4 regions of the Enterobacter cloacae complex sp. 394F7 genome follow, and region 3 is predicted to be linked to each of the others. Evidence: predicted binding sites of a transcription regulator. Region 3 holds the regulator's gene; each other region holds the start of a gene.
The links. Region 3 encodes PurR, which represses purine synthesis genes. Its sites were predicted from a motif close to CANGCAAACGTTTGCNTG; they were not measured.
Positions count from the first base shown of each region.

Region 1: glyA (serine hydroxymethyltransferase) is a predicted target of PurR. The motif match lies at 1,953-1,970, and genes of this name have one in related genera.
Region 2: cvpA (colicin V production protein) is a predicted target of PurR. The motif match lies at 2,861-2,878, and genes of this name have one in related genera.
Region 4: galS (HTH-type transcriptional regulator GalS) is a predicted target of PurR. The motif match lies at 1,934-1,951, and genes of this name have one in related genera.

Region 1 is NZ_JBXWCS010000012.1:27,184-31,920, reverse strand. Features, by position in the region: gene AC2FAK_RS17415 (DoxX family protein) at 107-529, shown strand; gene glyA (serine hydroxymethyltransferase) at 583-1,836, opposite strand; gene hmpA (NO-inducible flavohemoprotein) at 2,140-3,330, shown strand; gene glnB (nitrogen regulatory protein P-II) at 3,411-3,749, opposite strand; gene glrR (two-component system response regulator GlrR) at 3,830-4,737, opposite strand, start outside.
Region 2 is NZ_JBXWCS010000005.1:62,771-67,507, forward strand. Features, by position in the region: gene accD (acetyl-CoA carboxylase, carboxyltransferase subunit beta) at 1-656, shown strand, start outside; gene folC (bifunctional tetrahydrofolate synthase/dihydrofolate synthase) at 727-1,995, shown strand; gene dedD (cell division protein DedD) at 1,985-2,680, shown strand; gene cvpA (colicin V production protein) at 2,934-3,422, shown strand; gene purF (amidophosphoribosyltransferase) at 3,459-4,737, shown strand, end outside.
Region 3 is NZ_JBXWCS010000004.1:160,879-165,615, reverse strand. Features, by position in the region: gene AC2FAK_RS07760 (MFS transporter) at 1-783, opposite strand, end outside; gene cydH (cytochrome bd-I oxidase subunit CydH) at 947-1,036, opposite strand; gene purR (HTH-type transcriptional repressor PurR) at 1,334-2,359, shown strand; gene punR (DNA-binding transcriptional activator PunR) at 2,376-3,287, opposite strand; gene punC (purine nucleoside transporter PunC) at 3,403-4,602, shown strand.
Region 4 is NZ_JBXWCS010000005.1:211,188-215,924, reverse strand. Features, by position in the region: gene mglB (galactose/glucose ABC transporter substrate-binding protein MglB) at 1-507, opposite strand, end outside; gene galS (HTH-type transcriptional regulator GalS) at 803-1,825, opposite strand; gene yeiB (DUF418 domain-containing protein YeiB) at 1,981-3,138, opposite strand; gene folE (GTP cyclohydrolase I FolE) at 3,157-3,825, opposite strand; gene AC2FAK_RS09890 (YbfB/YjiJ family MFS transporter) at 3,928-4,737, opposite strand, start outside.

The DNA.
Region 1 (4,737 bases), on a different contig from region 3:
CTATAAATTAACGAAAAATTAACATTCCATGCAGTCGTCTGGCTTATGGCAGGGAACGAAAATGTGTATTACGTTTAAATTACTCCACTTGCAGAGGTTTTCTGCCATGAACTCACTTCGCTATTTCGATTTCGGTCAGTCACGCCACCTGTTGTTGTTGATTGCCCGTATCGCGCTTGTCGTACTCTTTATTATCTTCGGCTATCCAAAACTGACGGGGTTTAACGGCACCGTGCAATATATGACGTCGCTTGGCGCGCCAATGCCCATGCTGGCGGCCATTATCGCCGTGGTGATGGAAGTCCCTGCCACCATCCTGATCGTGCTGGGCTTTTTCACCCGCCCTCTCGCCGTACTGTTTGTGTTCTACACGCTGGGCACGGCAGTTATTGGTCACCATTACTGGGACATGACCGGGGATGCGGTTGTGCCGAATATGATTAATTTCTACAAGAACGTCAGTATTGCGGGCGCATTTATCCTGCTGGCGATTGTGGGACCGGGAGCAATATCCCTCGACCGACGTTAAGACATAAAAAAAGGCCGCAAACGCGGCCTTTTTATTTCTGCTAAGCAGAAGAGTTATGCGTATACCGGGAAGCGTGCGCAGATATCCAGAACTTTCGCTTTTACGCGCTCAATAACCGCTTCGTCATTGATGTTGTCCAGAACGTCACACATCCAGCCAGCCAGCTCTTTCACTTCCGCTTCTTTGAAACCGCGGCGAGTAACAGCCGGAGAACCGATACGGATACCGGAGGTCACGAACGGACTCTTCGGATCGTTTGGTACGCTGTTTTTGTTCACGGTGATGTTGGCGCGGCCCAGGGCGGCGTCAGCTTCTTTACCGGTCAGGTTCTTATCAACCAGATCCAGCAGGAACAGGTGGTTTTCAGTACCGCCGGACACCACTTTGTAACCACGGTTCAGGAACACTTCCACCATCGCTTTGGCGTTTTTGGCAACCTGCTGCTGGTAGACTTTGAACTCTGGCTCCATCGCTTCTTTCAGCGCGACAGCTTTTGCCGCGATCACGTGCATCAGCGGGCCGCCCTGTGCGCTTGGGAACACAGCGGAGTTCAGTTTTTTGTACAGCTCTTCATCGCCGCCTTTCGCCAGGATCAGGCCACCGCGTGGACCCGCCAGGGTTTTGTGCGTGGTGGTGGTCACAACGTGAGCATGAGGAACCGGGTTCGGGTAAACGCCTGCGGCGATAAGACCGGCAACGTGCGCCATATCAACGAACAGGTAAGCACCGATGCTGTCTGCGATTTCACGCATTTTTGCCCAGTCAACGATACCGGAGTAAGCAGAGAAACCACCGATGATCATCTTCGGCTTATGCTCTTTAGCCTGCTTCGCCATGTCTTCGTAGTCAATTTTGCCTGACTCATCAATACCGTAAGGGATGATGTTGTACAGTTTGCCAGAGAAGTTTACCGGGGAGCCGTGAGTCAGGTGACCGCCCTGCGCCAGGTTCATACCCAGAACGGTATCGCCCGGCTGCAGCAGCGCGGTGTAGACCGCGAAGTTTGCCTGAGAGCCGGAGTGCGGCTGGACGTTAGCGTAGTCAGCGCCAAAGAGTTCTTTCGCACGGTCAATCGCCAGTTGCTCAACGATATCAACGTACTCGCAACCGCCGTAGTAGCGCTTGCCCGGATAACCTTCAGCATATTTGTTGGTCAGCTGAGAACCCTGCGCCTGCATGACGCGCGGGCTGGTGTAGTTCTCGGAGGCGATCAGTTCGATGTGCTCTTCCTGACGTACTTTTTCCTGCTCCATAGCCTGCCACAGTTCGGCATCATAATCGGCAATGTTCATTTCACGCTTTAACATCCGCATCTCCTGACTCAGCTAACAAGTAAAATTTGGCCTGAAAAGGCAGTCCTGTTGGACGACGGGCAACAGTATAACTGAATAGTTCTGTGATAACAGGTCTTGACAAACGATTTTACGCAAACGTTTTCCTTCACGCCACGCAAGGGTTTGAGGAATAAAGCCCTCGTCATTTTCAACGGATTTCTTTTCAGGTTTGTGATGCATATATTTCATCTTGCAAAGAACCATTTACATCGCAGGGTTATTTTTATAAGATGCATTTAAAATACATCATTAAGTTCACATCAGAAGGACGCGCTCATGCTCGACGCTCAAACCATCGCTACCGTTAAAGCCACCATTCCCCTGCTGGTGGAGACCGGCCCTAAGCTCACCGCGCATTTCTATGACCGCATGTTCGCGCACAACCCGGAGTTGAAAGAGATTTTCAACATGAGTAACCAGCGTAACGGCGATCAGCGGGAAGCGCTTTTCAATGCCATCGCGGCCTACGCCAGCAACATTGAAAATCTGCCAGCCCTGCTGCCTGCGGTGGAGAAAATCGCGCAGAAGCATACCAGCTTCCAGATCAAACCCGAGCAGTACAACATTGTGGGCGGTCACCTGCTGGCGACGCTGGACGAGATGTTCAGCCCGGGCCAGGAGGTACTGGACGCATGGGGCAAAGCTTACGGCGTGCTGGCAAACGTCTTTATCAACCGTGAAGCGCAGATCTACAGCGAAAACGCCAGCAAGAACGGTGGCTGGGAAGGGACCCGCGCCTTCCGCATTGTTGAGAAAACGCCGCGTAGCGCGCTGATTACCAGTTTTGAGTTCGAGCCGGTGGATGGTCAACCCGTTGCCGATTATCAGCCGGGGCAGTATCTCGGCGTCTGGCTGAAGCCTGAAAGTTTCCCGCATCAGGAGATCCGCCAGTACTCCCTCACCCGTAAGCCAAACGGCAAAGGCTACCGTATTGCGGTGAAACGCGAGGACGGCGGTCAGGTTTCCAGCTGGCTGCATAACGAAGCCAGCGTGGGCGACGTGGTTCATCTGGCTGCGCCGGCGGGCGATTTCTTTATGGCCGTTGAGGCAAATACCCCGGTGACGCTGATCTCTGCGGGTGTGGGTCAAACGCCAATGCTGGCGATGCTGGACACGCTGGCGAAATCCAGCCACAGCGCGCAGGTTAACTGGTTCCACGCCGCTGAAAACGGGGATGTGCACGCCTTTGCTGATGAGGTGAAAACGCTGGGTGCTACCCTGCCGCGTTTCACCGCGCACACCTGGTATCGTCTGCCAACGGCTGCCGATCGTACAGCGGCCCGCTTTGACAGCGAAGGGTTGATGGATTTACGCCAGCATGAAGGTGCGTTCAGCGCGCCGGAGATGCAATTCTACGTCTGCGGTCCGGTGGCGTTTATGCAGTATGCCGCGAAACAGCTGGTTGAGCTGGGCGTCAATAAAGACAACATCCATTACGAATGTTTTGGTCCACATAAAGTGCTGTAATACAAAAAGCCCCTCGAACGAGGGGCTTTTTTGCCGGATGGCGGCTGCGCCTGACCCGGTCTGCAAAACCGCTGGCAATGTTAAATCGCAGCGTCGTCTTCTTCGCCGGTACGGATACGGATGACGCGCGCCACGTCAAAGACGAAGATTTTACCGTCGCCAATTTTACCCGTTTGCGCCGTACGAATAATGGTATCCACACAGGTATCGACAATATCGTCGCTTACCACGATTTCAATTTTCACTTTCGGCAGAAAGTCCACCATGTACTCTGCACCACGGTAAAGCTCGGTGTGGCCCTTCTGACGACCAAAACCTTTCACTTCGGTCACGGTCATACCGGTGATGCCCACTTCCGCCAGTGCTTCACGTACATCATCCAGTTTGAAAGGTTTAATAATCGCATCAATCTTTTTCATGGTGGGTCCTTAAACTCTTGCCTGTAAGCTGCGTCGTAATCGATTGCTCACAGTATCATATTCATTCGAAGTTTGCGGTACTACTCTTTAAAATCGTTGGCTTCCAGTTCATGGCGTGACAGCAGCTTATAGAACTCGGTGCGGTTGCGTCCGGCCATGCGTGCCGCGTGGGTCACGTTACCTTTGGTGATCTGCAACAGCTTACGCAGATAGTTTAGCTCGAACTGGTTACGCGCTTCGGCAAACGTCGGCAGTGCCGTGTTCTCGCCTTCCAGCGCCTGCTCCACCAGCGCGTCACTGATGACAGGTGACGACGTCAGCGCCACGCACTGCTCTATCACGTTGACCAGCTGACGCACGTTTCCCGGCCAGCTTGCGGCCATCAGCCGCTTCATCGCATCGGTGGAAAACGCCCGCACAAACGGTTTGTGGCGATCCGCAGACTGGCGCAGCAGGTGATTCGCCAGCAAAGGGATATCTTCCGCACGTTCAGCCAGCGCCGGAATTTTCAGGTTCACGACGTTCAGGCGGTAGTAAAGATCTTCACGAAACTCATTGCGCGCCATTACCTTTGGTAAATCACGGTGCGTGGCGGAGATGATGCGCACGTTAATGTCGATATCGCGGTTGCTGCCCAACGGGCGCACTTTTCGCTCCTGCAGCACGCGCAGTAATTTGACCTGCAGCGGCGCAGGCATGTCGCCAATCTCGTCCAGGAAAAGCGTACCGCCTTCTGCCGCCTGGAATAAGCCTTCCCGGCTGCTGACTGCACCGGTGAACGCACCGCGGGCGTGGCCGAAGAGTTCAGATTCGAGCAGTTGTTCAGGCAGTGCGCCGCAGTTAATGGCAATAAAGGCGTTTTTGCTGCGTGGGCTGGCATTATGGATGGCCTGTGCCAGGATCTCTTTCCCGGTGCCACTCTGCCCGTTAATCAGGACGCTGACGTCAGACTGCGCCACCATCCGGGCCTGTTCCAGCAGACGCAGCA
Region 2 (4,737 bases), on a different contig from region 3:
AGTTCCGTGATTCCAAAAAATATAAAGATCGTCTGGCCTCTGCACAGAAAGAGACCGGCGAGAAAGACGCGCTGGTCGTGATGAAAGGCACCCTGCACGAGATGCCGGTAGTGGCCGCCGCGTTTGAGTTCTCCTTCATGGGTGGCTCAATGGGTTCCGTGGTCGGTGCGCGCTTTGTGCGTGCTGTTGAGCAGGCGCTGGAAGACAACTGCCCGCTGATCTGCTTCTCCGCCTCTGGCGGTGCACGTATGCAGGAAGCGCTGATGTCCCTGATGCAGATGGCGAAAACCTCTGCTGCGCTGGCTAAAATGCAGGAGCGCGGTCTGCCGTACATCTCTGTACTGACCGACCCAACCATGGGTGGCGTCTCTGCAAGCTTTGCGATGCTGGGCGATCTGAACATCGCTGAGCCAAAAGCGCTGATCGGCTTTGCTGGTCCTCGCGTTATTGAGCAGACCGTACGTGAAAAACTGCCGCCGGGCTTCCAGCGCAGTGAGTTCCTTATTGAGAAAGGCGCGATTGACATGATCGTCCGCCGCCCGGAAATGCGCCTGAAACTGGCGAGCATCCTGGCGAAGCTGATGAATCTGCCGGCGCCGAACCCGGATGAGCCGCGCGAAGGCGTGGTAGTACCGGATCAGGAACCCGAGGCCTGATAACTGAAAAGGGCAGGGCCGGTTGGCGCTGCCCTTTTGCTTTATAAACTGTTAATGACAACCGGGCATCATGGAAAATAAAAGCATTCCCCAAGCCACGTCGCCCCTGGCCACGTGGCTTTCTTATCTGGAAAACCTGCACAGTAAAACCATCGATATGGGGCTTGAACGCGTAAGCCAGGTTGCTGCGCGTCTCGATGTGCTGAAACCTGCGCCGTTTGTTTTTACCGTCGCCGGAACCAACGGTAAAGGCACCACCTGCCGTACGCTGGAAGCTGTCCTGATTGCTGCCGGTTACAAGGTTGGTGTCTATAGCTCTCCGCACCTGGTACGTTATACCGAGCGGGTTCGCGTACAAAACAGCGAACTGCCAGAGTCTGCGCATACGGCGTCGTTCGCAGAAATTGAAGCGGCGCGCGGTGAGATTTCATTAACCTATTTCGAATACGGCACTCTGTCGGCGCTGTGGCTGTTTAAACAGGCGCAGTTGGACGTGGTGATTCTGGAAGTGGGCCTCGGCGGGCGTCTGGATGCCACCAATATGGTGGATGCCGATGTGGCGGTGGTCACCAGTATTGCCCTGGATCATACCGACTGGCTGGGCCCCGATCGCGAAAGTATTGGCCGTGAGAAGGCCGGTATTTTCCGCACGAATAAGCCTGCGGTGGTTGGCGAGCCGGATATGCCGTACACCATTTCCGACGTGGCAAAAGAGAAGGGCGCTCACCTGCTGCGCCGGGGTGTGGACTGGCAGTATGAGGTTCAAAACAACGGCTGGCGCTATCGCGATGCGCAGGGAACGCTGGAGAATCTGCCCCTGCCGCAGGTACCGCAACCTAATGCCGCCACCGCCCTGGCGGCACTGCGCGCCAGCGGGCTGGCGGTGAGCGAACAGGCCATCCGCGACGGTATTCAGAACGCGATTCTGCCCGGGCGTTTTCAGATTGTCAGCGACGCTCCGCGGCTGATACTGGATGTCGCACATAACCCGCATGCTGCGGCGTATCTCGCCGCGCGTCTCAAATCGTTACCAAAAACCGGGCGCGTGCTGGCGGTTATCGGTATGCTTCATGATAAAGATATCGGCGGTACGCTGGCCTGCATGGAGAGTGTGGTCGATAGCTGGTATTGTGCTCCTCTGGAGGGGCCGCGCGGTGCGACGGCTGAGCAGTTGCTGGAACATCTCGGCAAAGGCGCAATCTACAATAGCGTGGCTCAGGCCTGGCAAGCCGCGATGGCGGATGCTAAACCAGAAGATACCGTGCTGGTGTGTGGTTCGTTCCACACGGTGGCACATGTCATGGAAGTGATGGACGCGGGGAGAACCGGTGGCGAGTAAGTTTCAGAACCGTTTAACAGGAACCATTGTGCTGGTCGCGCTCGGGGTGATTATCCTCCCGGGTCTGCTCGACGGGCAGAAAAAGCATTACCAGGATGAATTTGCAGCCATTCCGCTGGTGCCGAAGCCGGGCGATCGCGACGAACCGGATATGCTGCCTGCGGCGACCCAGGCGCTGCCTGCTCAGCCGCCGGAAGGGGCGGCTGAAGAAGTGCGTGCCGGGGATGCGGCCGCGCCGTCCCTCGATCCGTCTCGTCTGGCGGCGAATAACAACATCGAAATCGATCCGGTGCCGGTAGAGCAGCCGAAACCGGTTGAAAAACCGAAGCCGGTGGAAAAAACACAGCCGAAACCGCAGCGGGATAAAGCAGCAGAACAGCTGGCCGCGGCTTCAGAGACGCCGCCTGCGGCAAAACCGGCCCAGCAAGAGGCTGCACCGACGGGTAAAGCCTACGTTGTGCAGTTGGGTGCGCTGAAAAATGCCGATAAGGTCAATGAGGTAGTGGGTAAGCTGCGCAGTGCGGGTTATCGCGTTTACACTTCACCTTCCACGCCGGTGCAGGGTAAAATCACCCGTATCCTTGTGGGGCCAGAAGCGTCTAAGGATAAGCTCAAAGGCTCGCTCGGTGAGCTGAAGCAGATCTCTGGCCTGAGCGGTGTGGTGATGAACTACAGCGCCAATTGATAAGGTTCCCCTCACCCTAACCCTCTCCCCAAAGGGGCGAGGGGATGGTTTGCTCCCTCTCCCTTGAGGGAGAGGGCTGGGGTGAGGGTGGGAAAGCAGACGTCCACAGAGACGTCAAGCGGAGGGGGCGTTGAACATTTTTTCAGCGCCTTTTTTATTTACGCGCGGGAAGGAAATCCCTACGCAAACGTTTTCTTTTTCTGTTAGAATTCGCCCCGAACTGGATGACAGGGCGTTAAATCGTGGGACACATATGGTCTGGATTGATTACGCCATCATTGCGGTGATTGGTTTTTCCTGTCTGGTTAGCCTGATCCGTGGCTTTGTTCGTGAAGCGTTATCGCTGGTGACTTGGGGTTGTGCTTTCTTTGTTGCCAGTCATTACTACACTTACCTGTCTGTCTGGTTCACGGGCTTTGAAGATGAACTGGTCCGAAATGGAATCGCCATCGCGGTGCTGTTTATCGCGACGCTGATTGTCGGCGCTATCGTAAATTACGTGATAGGTCAGCTGGTCGAGAAAACCGGTCTGTCAGGAACGGACAGGGTGCTCGGGATCTGTTTCGGGGCATTACGAGGCGTGCTGATTGTGGCCGCGATACTGTTCTTCCTGGATACCTTTACCGGGTTCTCCAAAAGCGAAGACTGGCAGAAATCGCAGCTCATTCCAGAGTTCAGCTTCATCATCAGGTGGTTCTTTGACTATCTGCAAAGCTCGTCGAGTTTCTTGCCCAGAGCGTAACCCGCTCTGAGATGTGGCTTAACGAGGAAAAGACGAATGTGCGGTATTGTCGGTATCGCCGGTTTCATGCCGGTAAACCAGTCGATTTATGACGCGTTAACGGTGCTTCAGCACCGTGGGCAGGATGCTGCGGGTATCATCACCATTGATGCAAACAACTGCTTCCGTTTACGTAAGGCGAATGGCCTGGTAAACGATGTGTTTGAAGCCCGCCATATGCAGCGTCTGCAAGGTAATATGGGGATCGGTCACGTTCGTTATCCTACTGCTGGCAGTTCCAGCGCCTCTGAGGCACAGCCTTTCTACGTCAACTCACCGTATGGCATCACGCTTGCTCACAACGGCAACCTGACCAACGCGCATGAGCTGCGTAAAAAGCTGTTTGAAGAGAAACGTCGCCACATTAACACCACCTCTGATTCAGAAATCCTGCTCAACGTGTTCGCGAGCGAGCTGGATAACTTCCGCCACTATCCGCTGGAAGCAGACAATATCTTTGCCGCCGTTGCTGCGACAAACCGCCAGATCCGCGGTGCCTACGCCTGCGTGGCGATGATTATCGGTCACGGAATGGTCGCCTTCCGCGATCCAAACGGTATCCGCCCGCTGGTGCTTGGTAAGCGTGACCTGGGTGATGGCCGTACCGAATATATGGTTGCCTCTGAAAGCGTGGCGCTGGACACCCTGGGCTTCGAATTCCTGCGTGATGTAGCCCCTGGCGAAGCGGTCTATATCACTGAGAAGGGCCAGCTGTTTACCCGCCAGTGTGCAGACAACCCGGTCAGCAACCCGTGCCTGTTCGAATACGTGTATTTCGCCCGTCCGGACTCGTTTATCGATAAGATCTCCGTCTACAGCGCCCGCGTGAACATGGGAACCAAGCTGGGTGAGAAGATTGCCCGCGAGTGGGACGATCTGGACATCGACGTGGTCATTCCTATCCCGGAAACGTCCTGTGATATCGCGCTGGAAATTGCTCGCATTCTGGATAAGCCATACCGTCAGGGTTTCGTGAAGAACCGCTACGTTGGCCGTACCTTTATCATGCCGGGTCAGCAGCTGCGCCGTAAGTCCGTGCGTCGTAAACTGAACGCTAACCGCGCTGAGTTCCGCGACAAGAACGTGCTGCTGGTGGATGACTCCATTGTACGTGGCACCACCTCAGAGCAGATTATCGAGATGGCGCGTGAAGCCGGTGCGAAGAAAGTATATCTGGCTTCTGCGGCGCCAGAGATTCGCTTCCCGAACGTGTATGGCATTGATATGCCTACCGCGAACGAGCTGATTGCCCACGGCCGTGAAGTGGACGAGATTC
Region 3 (4,737 bases):
AGCAAATTTCCCGCCCAGATAGTTACCAATCGAGAAGCCCACGCCAATCAGCACCAGCATCGCGGTGATAAAGATCGGCGTCGCGTGAGTGATGTCATGCAGCACCGGCGAAATATAGGTGTAAAGGGTAAACATCGCCCCGGCACCCAGCACGGTGGTGAGCAGCGCCGAGAGCACCTGCGGACGCATCAGTACCGACAGCTCTTTACGTACCTCAGGACGCTCACCAGCGCTGCCTTTCGGCAGAGAGAAGAACAACGCCACCATCGCGACAACGCCCAGTACGGCGGTTGCGAGGAACGACATACGCCAGCCAATGACCTCACCCAGCCAGGTGGCCGCAGGAACGCCGCCAATGTTGGCGATGGTCAGGCCCATAAACATGGTTGCCACGGCACTCGCCTGCTTGTGTTTGGGCACCACGCTTGCCGCCACCACCGACCCCAGCCCAAAGAAAGCGCCGTGGTTAAGGCTTGTCAGAATGCGTGACAGCATCAGCGTGGTGTAATCCGGCGAAATGGCGGAGAGCACGTTGCCAAGGGTAAAGATAGCCATCAGGAAAATCAGCGCATTGCGGCGCGCTCGGTGGGAAAGCAACAGCGTCATCAGCGGTGCCCCTACCATCACACCAATGGCATAGGCGCTGATTAACATCCCGGCTGCAGGGATAGAGACGTCCACACCGCGGGCGATAACCGGTAAGAGTCCCATAGGGGAAAATTCAGTGGTGCCAATCCCAAAAGCGCCAATCGCCAGGGCCAGCAGGGGAAAATTGATTTTCATGCGTCAACTCCGGATGCCGTGTCATGTGGTGACACAGAACAAAGAAGCCGAAAGCATGACATCAATCACAAAAAATGAGAAGTTAACAAATTGGCAAAAGATTTTTGCCGGAGATGTAACAATCAGGACGAGCGGGAGAGAGCGAACGCCCCCTCCGCGTAAATCAGTGCAGTGCAGCCGTCAGACCTGCAGCAACAATCAGCGCCAGCACAATAACGGTGGTGAACAGCGAAAACTTCAGATCGGAACTCATCAATTTTTCTCCTTTTAATCCCCCCACGAAAAGTGAGCTTGCTCATTTTTACACAATTTACGTCAAAAATCTTCCAGGATTTAAACGGATAACCACTTTAGCTCTTCCCCTTTTCATCAAGATAGGACAAAATTCCACGCTAAATTTATTAGCGTACCGGCCATTGACCCCCTCCTGACGTCCCGTGTCGTTTTCCTGGCGTGCCGCAATTCAAAATTGCGTGATAAGGGTGAGAGAAGGCAAACGTTTACCTTCAAGGTTTTCAGGAGTTTAGGATATGGTCTGGAGTGACATTTAATGGCAACAATTAAAGACGTAGCAAAACGCGCAAACGTTTCCACTACAACCGTATCACATGTAATTAACAAAACCCGCTTCGTGGCGGAAGAGACGCGCAACGCCGTCTGGGCGGCAATCAAAGAGCTGCACTACTCGCCGAGTGCCGTTGCGCGTAGCCTTAAAGTTAATCACACCAAATCCATTGGTTTGCTGGCGACCAGCAGTGAAGCGGCCTATTTTGCCGAAATCATCGAAGCGGTTGAGAAAAACTGCTTCCAGAAAGGCTATACCCTTATCCTCGGCAACGCGTGGAACAATATTGAAAAACAGCGCGCCTATCTGTCGATGATGGCGCAAAAACGCGTGGATGGCCTTCTGGTGATGTGTTCCGAATACCCGGAATCTGTCCTTTCCATGCTGGAAGAGTATCGTCATATCCCAATGGTGGTGATGGACTGGGGCGAAGCGCGCGCCGACTTTACCGACTCCGTCATCGATAACGCCTTCGAAGGCGGTTATATGGCGGGTCGCTATCTGATTGAACGCGGTCACCGTGAAATAGGCGTGATCCCGGGGCCGCTTGAGCGCAACACCGGTGCTGGCCGTCTGGCCGGGTTTATGAAGGCGATGGAAGAAGCGCTGATCACCGTGCCGGAAAACTGGATCGTGCAGGGCGACTTTGAGCCGGAGTCTGGCTACCGCGCCATGCAGCAGATCGTTTCTCAGCCGCATCGTCCAACGGCGGTGTTCTGCGGCGGGGACATCATGGCGATGGGGGCCCTGTGTGCAGCCGATGAGCTGGGCCTGCGCGTGCCGCAGGATATTTCCGTGATCGGCTATGACAACGTGCGCAACGCGCGCTTCTTCACGCCTGCGCTGACCACCATCCACCAGCCGAAGGACTCCCTCGGTGAAACGGCCTTCAATATGCTGATGGACAGGATCGTCAACAAACGTGAAGAGTCGCAGTCCATTGAAGTTCACCCGCGCCTTATCGAGCGCCGTTCCGTTGCGGATGGTCCATTCCGCGACTACCGTCGTTAATCTCGTGTGGAGCCAGCTAAGCTGGCTCCCGTAGCCATTCCCGGTTAAGCGTTTCGCTGTCTCCCAGATAATCCAGTAGCCATGCCATGGCGGGCGACACATCATTTTGTTGCCACGTCAGGCAGCAGGCCGCATCCGGGAACGGATTCTCCAGCGTCAGCTCGACCCATTCACCGGTATCGATTCTCGGCTTAGCGAAATGGACGGGAACCATCGCGACGCACAGCCCGGCGCTGAGGCAGGTCGCGGAGGATTCCCAGTCCGGCGCTACCACCCGCCGCTGGTTATCAAGAAGCCAGGTAATACGTTTTGGCAACGAGCGCGAGGTATCCTCCAGCACCAGCGACGGCCAGTTGCGCAGCGTGTCGTCACTCAGCGGTCCCTCCAGGGCAGCCAGCGGATGATCGTGTGCCACGACGCATTTCCAGCTCAACATGCCCATATCGCGAAACGCATAGCGCCCCCCGACGGGGATCGCCTGGGTTGCGCCAATCGCCATCTCTGCCCTGCCGTCCGCCAGCGCGTCCCAGACCCCGTTGAATACCTCCTGCGAGACACGAAGTTCAACGTCTGAAAAATGGCGATAGAAATCCACGATCATCTGCCGGGTACGCTCCGGCTTAACGATATTGTCCACGGCGATGGAAAGATGTCCGCGCCAGCCGTTGGCGATCTGCTGGCACTGTTCGCGAGTGATCTGCATTTTTTTGATAACAGAACGCCCTTCTTTCAAAAACCACGCGCCAGCAGGCGTTAATTCCACATCGCGATGCCGCCGTTCGAACAGCGGAACCGCCAGCCACTCTTCAAGCTGCCGCACCGTGTAGCTGATAGCCGAAGGGACGCGGTGCAACTCCTGTGCCGCACCGCTAAAGCTGCCGTTACGCGCGACAGCATCCACCACTTCAAGAGAATAATCTGACCACATTTTCTGCCTGCAAAAAATTTGAATGCAACCGCCAAATATTAGCGTTTCACAACCCGCTTTGCACTCCCTACACTCTGCGCCAGTGTCTACCTGCCTCCTCAAGGAGAATAAAACAATGCAACCCAGGAATGGATTTTTAGTCTGGCTCGGCGGTTTGAGCGTGCTGGGCTTTTTGGCCACCGATATGTACCTGCCCGCGTTTGCGGCGATGCAGGAAGATCTGCAAACGCCAGCCGCGGCCATCAGCGCCAGCCTGAGTTTGTTCCTCGCCGGTTTTGCCATCGCACAGCTGCTCTGGGGCCCGCTCTCCGATCGCTTCGGGCGTAAACCGGTGCTGTTACTGGGCCTGGCCATTTTTGCCGCAGGCTGCCTGGGAATGTTATGGGTACGCGATGCGACCTGGCTGCTGGTGCTGCGCTTTGTTCAGGCCGTCGGCGTCTGTGCCGCGGCGGTAACCTGGCAGGCTCTCGTGACCGACTACTACCCGGCCAACCGTACCAACCGCATTTTCGCCACCATTATGCCGCTGGTTGGCCTGTCACCCGCCCTCGCTCCCCTGCTGGGCAGCTGGATCCTCGCGCACTTTGACTGGCAGGCCATTTTTGCCACGCTGTTTGCCATCACCCTGGTACTGATGCTGCCAGCGTTTGCCCTCAAGCCCGCGCATCAAAAAGAGGTGCATGCTGACGCCAAACCGATCACGTTCCTCTCCCTGCTGAGCGCCAAAGCGTATCGTGGTAACGTCCTGGTCTATGCCGCCTGCTCGGCGAGCTTCTTCGCCTGGCTCACCGGCTCGCCGTTTATTCTGCACGATATGGGGTACAGCCCGGCCGCCATTGGCCTGAGCTATGTCCCGCAGACCATCGCCTTCCTGCTGGGCGGATACGGCTGCCGTGCGGCGCTGCATAAATGGGAAGGCCAGCAGATGCTGCCCTGGCTGCTGGCGCTGTTTGCCTTGAGCGTGGGCGCGACCTGGGCCGTTGGGTTTATTCCAGGCGTCGGTCTGGCGGAAATTTTGATTCCGTTCTGCGTGATGGCGGTGGCTAACGGTGCCATTTATCCTATCGTGGTCGCACAGGCGTTACGTCCTTTCCCGCAGGCGACAGGACGCGCCGCGGCGCTGCAAAATACCCTGCAGCTCGGCCTGTGCTTCCTGGCAAGCCTGGTGGTGTCAGCGCTGATTGCCACCCCGCTGTTAACTACCACCAGCGTGATGCTGGTCACCGTTGCGCTGGCAGGCTTAGGCTATCGCATGCAGTCATCAGCGCATCGTGAGCAGAATGAAGAGGTTCAGAGAGAAACATCACATGCCTGATTACGCGGGGAATTATGCTTAAAGCAATTAATTAGCCAGCTAACAATTTTCTGTTGAATCACCAAATTTTAGGCCTATACTAAATTTGGTTCGATTAATTACGATAAATATTAAGTGTTAACGGGAGCCGGAGTG
Region 4 (4,737 bases), on a different contig from region 3:
CAGCAGCACAAACTGGATCTGGCCGTCTTTGTTCAGATCCCAGTTCGGGTTGGCCGCCCAGTGTTTCGCGATCAGATCGCCCTGAATAATACCGGACTCTTTGGAGTCAGTACCGACGTAATACGCTTTGTCATAGCTGTCCAGCGCTTTACGGGAAGGTTCTTTGTTGAAGAAGACGATTGGCACGTTCTGGCCGCGCGCTTTCTCGATAACTGTGCCTGCAGCAGCCGGGTCAACCAGGTTGATTGCCAGTGCCTTCACGCCTTTTGCCAGCAGGACGTCAATCTGATCGTTCTGTTTGGACTGGTCGTTCTGGGAGTCATTCATCAGCAGCTGAACATCTGGCGCTGCTTTAGCATCTTTCTCGATCGCTTTACGCACAACAGACATGAAGTTGTCGTCGTATTTATAGATAGTCACACCAATACGGGTATCCGCAGCGTGCGCTGCTGCACCAAAAAGCATGCTTGCCATTACAGCAGACAGAGTCAACACCTTCTTATTCATGGTATCTCCGGTTTTTTTTATGCAGGGTAGTTCTTGTGAATAACGATCGGCGGGCAGGTGTTAATAAAACGTTACTGACAGCCGAAGTTCACTTATAAAATTTCTATCTTCCGTGTTCGGTAACGCTCCAGAAATGCGTTTTATTCGTTGTTTGCGGCACGTTGGCTATAGTGAAAGTGAATAATCACTGTTACATAGCGTTTCAGCCCCTAAAACGCTGACATCATAGTCAGCGCCTTGTTAAGATACTGTGAATTTACTCACAGATTGAAAACGGTTACATCAGCTGGCTTTATCAGTTAGTGATCGGAACCACAATTTGCCGGGCAGAGACCGAATGGCGGCGCACTAATGTCGGCATGAAACAGTGTGTTGCTCCCGTATCAAGCAGCCCTGCCGCGCCCTGTAACGCCAGCTCAGTCGCCAGTTTGGCCATCGAGACAATGGGATAGCGTACCGTTGTCAGCTGCGGGTCGGTGTAACGGGCAATGGGAATATCGTCAAAACCGATCAACGACAAATGCTGTGGCACCGCAATGCCGTTATCTTTTAATGCCGTCAGTGCTCCGGCAGCCATACTGTCGTTGTAGGCAAACACCGCGGAGAGCTGCAGGTTACGGCCCAGCAGCTCAACCATCGCCGCCTCCCCTCCCTGCATGTCCGGGGTACCGGTGCCTACCCAGCTTTCAGCAGGCACAATGCCGTGCTCTTTCAGGGCGTTTTGCCAGCCTTCGCGACGCAGTTCGTCGTCCTCAATCGCGTGGCTGGAGGCCAGATAACCGATTCGCTGGTGCCCGTTATTAATCAGCATGCGCGTGGCCATCATGGCGCCACTCACGTTATCCAGCCCCACGCAACGGTGGGCATAACCGGGCACAATCCGGTTGATGAGCACCATGCCGGGGATTTGCTCCATAAATCCGGCAAGCTCCTCATCACTCAGGGCTTTTGAATGCACAATCAGCGCGTTACAACGCTGGCGGATCAGCACTTCGATGGCATAGCGCTCTTTTTCTGCTTCATGATAGCTGTTGCCGATCAGCACATACTTTTGGTGCTGCTGGGCAACAACATCCACCGCTTTCACCAGCGCGCCAAAAAACGCATCCGACACGTCCATCACTACCACGCCAATGGTGTCACTGACCTGCGTAGCCAGCGCCTGCGCATTAGCATTGGGGCGGTAACCCAGTTGGGTCACGGCTTTCATTACGGTTTCACGGGTTTCAGGGCTGACCAGCGCGCTGTTGTTCAGCACGCGAGAGACGGTGGCCACAGAAACGCCCGCCTGACGGGCGACGTCACGAATGGTGATCATATTCACCATCCTTAAAAGGATTGCAGCAACTCACAGACACCCCCTGTGTTTAGCAAGGTGGCTATTTTGGCAGCGAGAGAAAGGGGACTACGTGAAGAAGCTCACACAGATGAAAACGGTTACATCCATTTTGTTAATGATTGTGATCCAGATCGTTATCTGGATGTATTATTCAATGAAACACCTGACGCTTTTGCGGTTAACTGACGCCACGCCCACTCCAGCGGCCCCTGGCGGAAATACCGCAGCCAGATAACCGAAAACGCCAGGTTTATCGTCCAGACCGGAAGAACAAACGCCACCAGCGTAAGGCGGTCGAATTTCATAAACAGGCCAAATCGATAGAACAGCGTGGTACAGATGAGGGTCTGCAAAATGTAATTGCTTAACGCCATGCGGCCAACGCAGGCAACGGCACTGACAATCCAGAGGCGGGAGAGCTGCGGCCAGAAGCCATAGATGAGCGCGGCGTAGCCGATGGTCTGGAACGGGGCACCGAGCTCGCGCGGAACCTGCAGCAGGAAAGCGCACCAGCGGTAATCCCAGTGTAGATGCCACTGCGCAATCACCGCCGGGAGATTGATCGCCACGCCCAGCAGCACCAGCAAGACGCCTGTGCGACGATAGTGGCGCAGGCTAAATTCCCCTTTCAGCCAGCCGGTGCGCATCAGGGATGCACCCATCAGCATCATCCCCGCCAGCTGCCAGCCGTATTGCGCCCCCAGTGCCAGCAGGTTATCGCCCAGCATATCCGCGCGATTGCTTATCGCTTCCGCGCCGCCTTTTAGCTTCCAGAACTGCTCATACTGCAGGTTGGCGGCGTCCGGTATCCACGAGCGGCTTGTTGCGTCGCCGGCGATCATGCCCAGCAACAGCAGCACCCCAAGCCCCATGACATAGAGCATCACGCCGGTGTTAAACAGGCTTTTGACGCTATGCGCATCACGGATGAGTCGCCAGCAAATCAGCCCGACTAATCCATAGGCGAGAAGAATATCACCGTCCCAGAAGAACAGGCCGTGAATAAAGCCAAGGAGCACCAGCAGGGTCAGACGTGACTGGATCCACCGGGTGCCGCGTTTGAGCAGCAGTTGCAGACCGGCGCCAAACAGCAGCGCAAAGAGGGTGAGGAATTTCACCTGAGCAAAGAGATCGAGGATTGCCCACGTCCAGGCATCGCGACGGGTGATCTCGCCATACCAGGCGGGGTTGAGATAAGCGGCCTTCGGCAGACCGAAGGCGCTGATATTAAGCAGCAGGATACCGAGAATGGCGACGCCGCGAACAAAATCGAGCGTGACGTTTCGCTCCATGGTCCCTGCCCTGTCAGATTAGTTGTGGTGACGCACGGCGCGCAGGAACTCCTGGCGGGTGTTCTGGCTGGATTTAAACAGACCGCCCAGCGACGTGGTGGTGGTCGCACTGGTGGCATCACGTACACCGCGCGCCTTCACGCAGTAGTGAACCGCGTCAATGGAGACCGCGACGTTATTGGTGCCCAGCAGCGTTTGCAGCGCGGTCAGGATCTGCTGCGTCAGACGCTCCTGCACCTGTGGGCGTTGGGCAAAGAACTGCACGATACGGTTGATTTTGGACAGACCAATCACCGTATCTTTTGGAATGTAAGCCACGGTCGCTTTACCGTCGATGGTCACGAAGTGGTGCTCGCAGGTGCTGGTCAGCGTAATATCGCGCACCGTCACCATCTCATCCACCTTCATTTTGTTTTCAATGACGGTGATTTTCGGAAAGTTGGCGTAGTCCAGGCCGGAGAAAATTTCGTCGACATACATTTTTGCGATGCGATGCGGCGTTTCCATCAGACTGTCGTCGCTCAGATCGAGATTTAGCAGTTGCATGATCTCGGTCATGTGCCCGGCAATCAGACGTTTACGGGTTTCATTATCCACTTCCTGAACGGGTGGACGCAGTGGCGTTTCAAGACCGCGCGCAACCAGGGCCTCGTGGACAAGGGCCGCTTCTTTACTGAGTGATGACATTCTTTTCTCCTGCAGGTGTGGCGTCTTTTGCCCTCGTTGTGGCAAAAGTGTGCGCTCATTGTGCGTGAGGCCGCGCACATAATCCAGTATTCACGACGATAATTATTGCAATTGCTGCTGCCTTTCGGCCTGACGGTTCCACACCAGCGCGCCCGCAATGAACAGCGCAATGCCCGCCAGCCCCAGCGCAGGCTCAAGCTTGTGGGTAAGCCAGGTGGATAACGCCGAGGTCATCGGCCCCACCAGCTGTCCAATGGCATAACCGGTAGTCAGCAGCCCCGCCATATAGCGGGTATGTTCGGGTGCCAGCTCGCGCCCGTAGAGTAAAGAAAGCTGAACGGCACACAGGAATCCGCCGCCGACCAGCAGGCCACCCGTCAGCAAGCCGCCAATTCCCGGCAGTAGCCACGCCGCCAGCACACCCGCCCCCTGTAACCACAGCACGATAGCCAGCCTGCGGTTCGAGGTAGAGGTGTGGCGCAAAACGATACTGAGCACAATCCCCACAACAGCGGCAGCGCCAAATATCGGCCAGACAAACTGTGCAAACAGGCTGCCGGGAAAACGCACGGCCGCCATTTGTGATAAAAATGTTGCAGGCAGGATGTAGCCAAATCCGGCCAGGCTGTAGCTCCAGACCAGGCACTTCAAATCTTTCGTCAGAATAAGGGGTTCAGGCGCGCTGCCCGGCCGGTGCAGTTGCCCGGCACGCGGTAAATAGCGAGCAACCAGTGCGATAAGCACCAGTGCCAGCACGCCGTAAATCTGCCATGCGGCCCCGGCCGACAACGCTTTTGCGTGAATATAGACCGCAAGCAGTCCGCTCAGGGCGATACCTGCGCCCGGCCCGGCAAACACGGCCGCGCTCAAACCCGGTTTACCCAGTTGCCCCAGCCGCTCGTTGGTCCAGGC